Regions from separate parts of the Variovorax sp. R-27 genome, predicted to be linked through region 1. Evidence: predicted binding sites of a transcription regulator. Region 1 holds the regulator's gene; each other region holds the start of a gene.
The links. Region 1 encodes LexA, which represses DNA repair genes until DNA is damaged. Its sites were predicted from a motif close to ACTGTATNNNNATACAGT; they were not measured.

Region 1 (2,263 bases):
CGCACACCACGGTCACGCCCCGTGCGCCTTCCGTCGCGGCAACGCTGATGGCGTCGCGCACGTTCTGCGGTCCGTCGGGCGCCAGCGCGGTGGCCGGGCGCATCGCACAGGTGAGCACCACGGGCTTGGACGGCGCCAGCACAGAGTGCAGGAAGAACGCCGTCTCTTCGAGCGTGTCGGTGCCATGCGTGATCACCACGCCCGCCACGTCGGCCTGCGCCAACCAGTGTGCACAGCGTCGGGCCAACTGCTGCCAGATGTCGAACGACATGTCCTTGCTGTCGACCTGCGCCACCTGCTCTGCTTCCAGCGATACACCCTCGGGCGCCTCGATCCCGCCCAACAGATCGGCCACGCCCACCTGCCCGGCGGTGTAGCCGATGTTGTCGCCGCTGCTGGCTGCCCTGCCGGCAATGGTGCCGCCCGTTCCCAAAACCACCACACGACGGCGCACTTCAGGCGAAGAGGAATTGACCATGGCTTGTCAACTTTTAAAAACTGGTTAAAAATACAGGTACTGGATATCTAGCCAGTGCCGCAAGGAACCACATATGCAGTTCGCCGTGAAGCTTACAGCCCGCCAGCAGCAGATCCTGGACCTCATCCAGAGCGCCATCGCACGCACTGGTGCGCCACCCACGCGCGCCGAAATCGCCAATGAGCTCGGGTTCAAGTCGGCCAATGCCGCCGAAGAGCACCTGCAGGCACTAGCCCGCAAGGGCGTCATCGAGCTGGTCAGCGGCACTTCCCGGGGCATCCGCCTCAAGGGCGACGCCCTGCGCTCTCTCAATGAAACGCGCCACCGCGAGGGCGGCCAGTTCTCGCTCTCGCTGCCCGGCATGGCCCAGCTGGCGTTGCCGCTCATCGGTCGCGTCGCAGCCGGCTCCCCCATCCTCGCGCAAGAGCACGTCGACCAGACCTACTACGTCGAGAACACGTTGTTCCAGCGCCAGCCCGACTACCTGCTCAAGGTGCGCGGCATGTCGATGCGCGACGCCGGCATCATGGATGGCGACCTTCTCGCGGTGCAAGCCACCAAGGAAGCGCGCAACGGCCAGATCGTGGTCGCGCGCCTGGGTGACGAAGTGACCGTCAAGCGCCTGAAGCGCAACAAGCAGGTCATCGAGCTGCACGCCGAGAACCCCGACTACCCGACCATCATCGTCCAGCCCGGCGAGCCGTTCGAAATCGAAGGCCTCGCAGTGGGGCTCATCCGCAACACCATGCTGATGTAGGCCTCACGGCCTGCTTTCCGCAGCACCCCATCCGGCAGCAACAGGTGGCGGGCGTATGGCGAAGAGTCGCCATCACCCTGTCGCGGCCGATTCAAGAAATCCTGCCTGTGTTCAACCTCATACTTTTTTGGAGTTCACATGGGAATCGCCCTCCTCGCCATCGCTGATTTCTGGATGCCGCTGCAATCGCTGGCCAGCCGCCTGATGCCGGCACGCCGCCCTCACCGCAGGGATCACCTCGACGCAGCTGAAACCTCGGCCGGATTGCGCTATGTGGCAGTACGCCCCGCCTGCACTGCCCGCTCCAGCGGCACTGCAACGCCCACAGCACCGGCGCGCCCATTGCGCGTGGTCCGCGTGGTCGACGGCAAGGGCCAGCAGCACAGCAACCGCGTCGTGATCTCTGGCCGCATGGCCGACGTCTGCGCCGAACTCGACCGGCTAGCAGCACTCGAAACCGCCGAAACCATGGCCACGGCACCGCGCTCGACACGCCTGCATTGAGCCCGAACACCCCTGCGAGCGGCTGTGGGGGCGGGTATCCAAACGTTCACGGGCACGACATTCCAATGCTGCGAGGCACAATGGCACGCCATGAACATTGTGATCCTCGACGATTACCAGGACGCCGTGCGCAAATTGCGCTGCGCCGCCAAGCTGGACGCGTACGCGGCCAAGGTCTACACCAACACGGTGAAAGGCATCGGGCAACTATCGGTCCGCCTCAAGGATGCCGACGTGATCGTGCTGATCCGCGAGCGCACCCATATCTCGCGCCAGCTGATCGAGAAGCTACCCAAGCTCAAGCTCATCTCGCAGACCGGGCGCGTCGCCGGGCATATCGACGTCGCAGCCTGCACCGAGCGTGGCGTGGCGGTGGCGGAAGGCTCGGGCTCTCCGCAAGCGCCTGCGGAGCTCACTTGGGCGCTCATCATGGCTGCCATGCGCCGGCTGCCCCAGTACATCAGCAACCTCAAGCACGGTGCTTGGCAACAGTCAGGCCTCAAGTCGGCCTCGATGCCGCCCAA
Region 2 (2,263 bases), 860 kb from region 1:
GCGCCATGATGCGGTCGGCACGCTGCGGGTAGTGCAGCATCAGCCATTCCTTGAAGAGCGGCGCCACCTCCCACGGCAGCCGCACCACCGTGTAGAAGGCGCTGCGCGCGCCGGCCTCCCAAGCGGCTTCGAGCACCTGCTCCATGTCTTCGGTGACGAAGGGAATCTGCGGCGCCACGCTCACGCCGACCGGCACGCCGGCGTCGGTCAGCGTGCGGATGGTGCGCAGCCGGCGATGCGGCGCGGCGGCGCGCGGCTCCAGCTTGCGGGCGAGTTCGCCGTCGAGCGTGGTCACGGTCACGTATACGGCCACCAGGTGGTCGGCCGCCATGGGCGCGATCAGGTCGAGGTCGCGCTCGATGGCGCTCGACTTGGTGACCAGCGCGAACGGATGCCGCGTTTCCTGCAGCAACTCGATGATCGAACGCGTGAGCCGCAGATCGCGCTCGATGGGCTGGTAGCAGTCGGTGGCGGTGCCGATGGCGATGTAGCTGGGCTTGTAACTCTTGCGCCCGAGCTCGGTGCGCAGCACCTCGACGATGTTGCGCTTGGCGATCAGCTTGGTCTCGAAGTCGAGTCCGGGCGAGAGATTCAGGTAGCTGTGCGTGGGCCGGGCGAAGCAGTAGATGCAGCCATGTTCGCAACCGCGGTACGGATTGAGCGATCGGTCGAAGTAGATGTCGGGCGAGTCGTTCCCGTTGAGCACCGACTTCACGTCTTCGAAGCGCACCTCGGTGGCAATGGGCTGGAGCTCATCGGCCTCGGCCACGCCTTCTTCGAGCGTGCCCCAGCCGTCGTCGAAGGCGTTGCGCTCGTCCTTCGAGAAGCGATGCGCGATATGCGTGGCCGCGCCGCGGCCCTTGATGGCGTGAATGGGGATCCGGGCAGCTGGCATGGCAACTCCTTCGAGGCTGGATTTACTGTTTATTCATACAGTATTCCACTGATTCACCGTTGTTGCCAGTTTTTAAATTTCTCTATTGACAGAAATTTCATAAATCCTAAACTCGACGCCATGGAACTCACCGACATTCAACGCAAGTTCGTCCTGCACTGGGGCGAAATGGGCTCCATGTGGGGCGTCAACCGCACCGTCTCGCAGATCCACGCCCTGCTCTTCGCGCACGGCAAACCGATGAACGCCGAGGAGCTGTGCGACACGCTCGGCGTCGCCCGCTCCAACATCAGCAACAGCCTGAAGGAGCTGCAGGCCTGGAATCTCGTGCGCGTAACCCACACGCTGGGCGACCGCCGCGATTATTTCGAGACCAGCGTCGACGTGTGGGAGCTGTTCCGCACCGTCGTGCGCGAACGCAAGGAACGCGAATTCGACCCCACCGTGCGCGTGCTGCGCGAACTGGTCTCCAGCCCCGACTTCCAGAAAGAACCGGCCGATGCACAGGACCGCATCCGCTCCACCATGGAACTCATGGACAAGCTCGCCACCTGGGCCGACGAAATGCTGCGGCTGTCGCCCGGCACGCTCGACAAGGTGATGACGCTGGGCGCGAGCGTGCAGAGGTTCGTGCGCGGCGATACCGCTGCATCCGGCAAGGACGGCAAGGACGAAGACCCGGACGCGCACCATGCCAGCCTGCCGATGATCTGAGCCCCCCTTTTTTTGCCCTTCAGTTTCTGTTTTGACAGAAATATCGAGAACCAAAAACAACATGAGCCACACCGCCCTTCCTGCCTACCCGCTCACGATCTACTTCGACGCAAGCTGCGCGATCTGCTCGGCCGAAATGGGCAGCCTCAAGGCGCGCGATGCGGCTGGCCGACTGCAACTGGTCGACTGCTCGCCAGTAGCGTTCAGCAGCGGCCCGGCTCCGCGCGACGCGCTGATGGCGGCCATCCACGTATTGGACGCCGAAGGCCGGGTGTTCGTCGGCGTGCCCGCGATCCGCATCTGCCGCACAGCTGTCGGCTTGTCGAGCGGCAGCTTCCTGCTCGACCTGCCGATCGTCGCGCCGCTGGCCGACCGCGCCTATGCATTGCTGGCCCGCAACCGCTACCGCATTCCGCGCTGGCTGGCCGCAAGGCTGGCCGGGCGTGTCGCGCCTTCCTGCGACGACGGCAACTGCCGCCTCTGAGAACCAACGAACAAGCAACCACCGAGGGAATCGCCATGCCCACCGTCTTCCAGCCCGACTTCCGCGTGCCGCACGAAACGCCCCTGCGCACCCCGGCAAGCCACGCCAGCGCGCCCATCACGACCGAGGACACGCAGGATTACTTCACCGAAGTAGCGACCGACTACAGC
Region 3 (2,263 bases), 3.2 Mb from region 1:
ATGGGGACGGCTCCGATGGACCGAAGCGGCGCCGGCCATCGAACCATCATGCGGCGCGCATGCGCACCGCCCTGTCAGGAAAGCGCCCGTGAGGCTGCGCGCGCCGGCGCGCCCCGCTCAGGCTACTTGAGCCAGCCGCGCCGGCGGAAGTACCACATCGGCACCAGCGCGCTCGCCGCCATCAGCACGATGGCATACGGATAGCCCATGGCCCAGTCGAGCTCCGGCATGAACTTGAAGTTCATGCCGTAGATGCTCGCGATCAGCGTGGGCGGCAGCAGCGCGACGCTGGCCACCGAGAAGATCTTGATGGTCTTGTTCTGGTTGATGTTGATGAAACCGACGGTCGCATCCATCAGGAAGTTGATCTTGTCGAACAGGAAGGCCGTGTGGTTGTCGAGCGATTCGATGTCGCGCAGGATCTGCCGGGCTTCCTCGAACTGCTCGGCGTTGAGCATCTTGCTGCGCATCATGAAGCTGACCGCGCGGCGCGTGTCCATCACGTTGCGGCGGATGCGGCCGTTCAAGTCTTCCTGCCGCGCGATGGCGCCGAGCACTTCGCCGGCCAGCTCGTCGCTGACGTTGCCCGAGAGCACCTTCTTGCCGGCCACTTCGAGCTCGTCGTAGATGTTCTCCAGCGTGTCGGCCGAGTACTCGGCGTCGGCGTCGAAGAGCTTGAGCATCACTTCCTTGGCGTCTTCGATCAGCCCCGGTGCGCGGCGCGCGCGCATGCGCAGCAGGCGGAACACGGGCACGTCTTCGTCGTGGATCGAGAACAGCACGCCGCGGCTGCGCAGGTCGGTGTTGTGCTGGTTGAGGATGAAGGCCACGCGCACGGTGCGCGGGTCTTCGTCGTCGTCGATCAAGAAGTCGGAGCGGATGTGCAGCTCACCGTTGTCTTCTTCGTAGAAGCGGGCCGACTCCTCGATGTCCTCGTCCATCGCGTCTTCGGGAATGGACAGGCCGTAGTACTGCTTGATCCAGCGCTTTTCTTCGAGCGTGGGTGACTCGAGGTCGACCCAGATCGGCTGGAACTTGGAGAGCTCTTCGAGCGCCTCGATTTCTTCCTGAACGAGGCGGCCGTTGGCGAGCGTGAAGATGTTGAGCATTGGCTCACTCCCGGGAATGACTGAACGATGGGCGAGGGAGGGGCGCTTTCAATTCCCGGGCCCGACGTGCGCTAAGAAAAACGCGTCAGTGAAAGGGAGTTGAAAGCTGCCGAGACGGGGCGGTTTCCATTGGGAAGAATCTCCGGTTGCAGCGAGGCGCGATTATGTCACCGGCCACATGGCAGCACGGTGGCTGGACTGGACGGGCATACAGTAAAGTCGTGCCCATGCAGACCGCTGCGCTCCCCGTTTTTTCCGCTGCCGCGAAGACCCAGGCCGAGCGCCTGGCCGACGCGCTGGCCACGCTCAACGACGCGCAGCGCGCGGCGGTCGAACACGGGGTGGGAGCAGCCATTGCCGAACGCGACGAGCGGCCGCTGCTCGTCATTGCCGGCGCCGGTTCGGGCAAGACCAGCACGCTGGCGCACCGTGTCGCACACCTCATTGCCGGCGGTGTCGATCCGCAGCGCCTGCTGTTGCTGACCTTCTCTCGCCGTGCCGCGCAAGAGATGGAGCGCCGCGCAGGCCAGGTGCTGGCACGTGTGCTCGGCCTGAAGTCCGAAGCCCCGCCCGCGCTGCCTTGGGCCGGCACCTTCCACGGCATTGGCGCGCGGCTGTTGCGCGAGTACGCGCCGCAGATCGGGCTCGACGAGAACTTCACCATCCACGACCGCGGCGATGCCGAAGACCTGATGGGGCTGGTGCGTCACGAGCAGGGCCTGTCTTCCACCGTCAATCGTTTTCCGCGCAAGGGCACCTGCCTGTCGATCTACTCGCGCTGCGTGAACACGCGCGCGCCGCTGGCCGATGTGCTGAAAGAGGCCTTTCCCTGGTGCGGTGAATGGGAGGCCGAACTGAAGAAGCTGTTCGGCGCCTACGTAGAGGCCAAGCAGCGGCAGAACGTGCTCGACTACGACGACCTGCTGCTCTACTGGGCCGAGATGGCCGCAGAGCCCGCGCTGGCTGCGCACATCGGTGAGCGCTTCGACCACGTGCTGGTCGACGAGTACCAGGACACCAACCTGCTGCAGGCTTCGATCCTGCTCGCGATCAAGCCCGACGGGCGCGGTGTGACAGTGGTGGGCGATGACGCGCAGTCGATCTATTCCTTTCGCGGCGCGACGGTGCGCAACATCCTCGACTTTCCGTCGCAG

Region 2: ACN9MV_RS21950 (PA0069 family radical SAM protein) is a predicted target of LexA. The motif match lies at 920-937, and genes of this name have one in related genera.
Region 3: ACN9MV_RS02690 (ATP-dependent helicase) is a predicted target of LexA. The motif match lies at 1,307-1,324, and genes of this name have one in related genera.

Annotation. Positions count from the first base shown of each region.
Region 1 is NZ_CP183984.1:3,795,654-3,797,916, forward strand. Features, by position in the region: gene ACN9MV_RS17770 (asparaginase) at 1-478, opposite strand, end outside; gene lexA (transcriptional repressor LexA) at 552-1,235, shown strand; gene ACN9MV_RS17780 (hypothetical protein) at 1,374-1,739, shown strand; gene ACN9MV_RS17785 (D-2-hydroxyacid dehydrogenase family protein) at 1,830-2,263, shown strand, end outside.
Region 2 is NZ_CP183984.1:4,657,957-4,660,219, forward strand. Features, by position in the region: gene ACN9MV_RS21950 (PA0069 family radical SAM protein) at 1-895, opposite strand, end outside; gene ACN9MV_RS21955 (GbsR/MarR family transcriptional regulator) at 1,016-1,609, shown strand; gene ACN9MV_RS21960 (thiol-disulfide oxidoreductase DCC family protein) at 1,671-2,093, shown strand; gene ACN9MV_RS21965 (SAM-dependent methyltransferase) at 2,129-2,263, shown strand, end outside.
Region 3 is NZ_CP183984.1:577,534-579,796, forward strand. Features, by position in the region: gene ACN9MV_RS02680 (phosphoketolase family protein) at 1-2, opposite strand, end outside; gene corA (magnesium/cobalt transporter CorA) at 123-1,109, opposite strand; gene ACN9MV_RS02690 (ATP-dependent helicase) at 1,337-2,263, shown strand, end outside.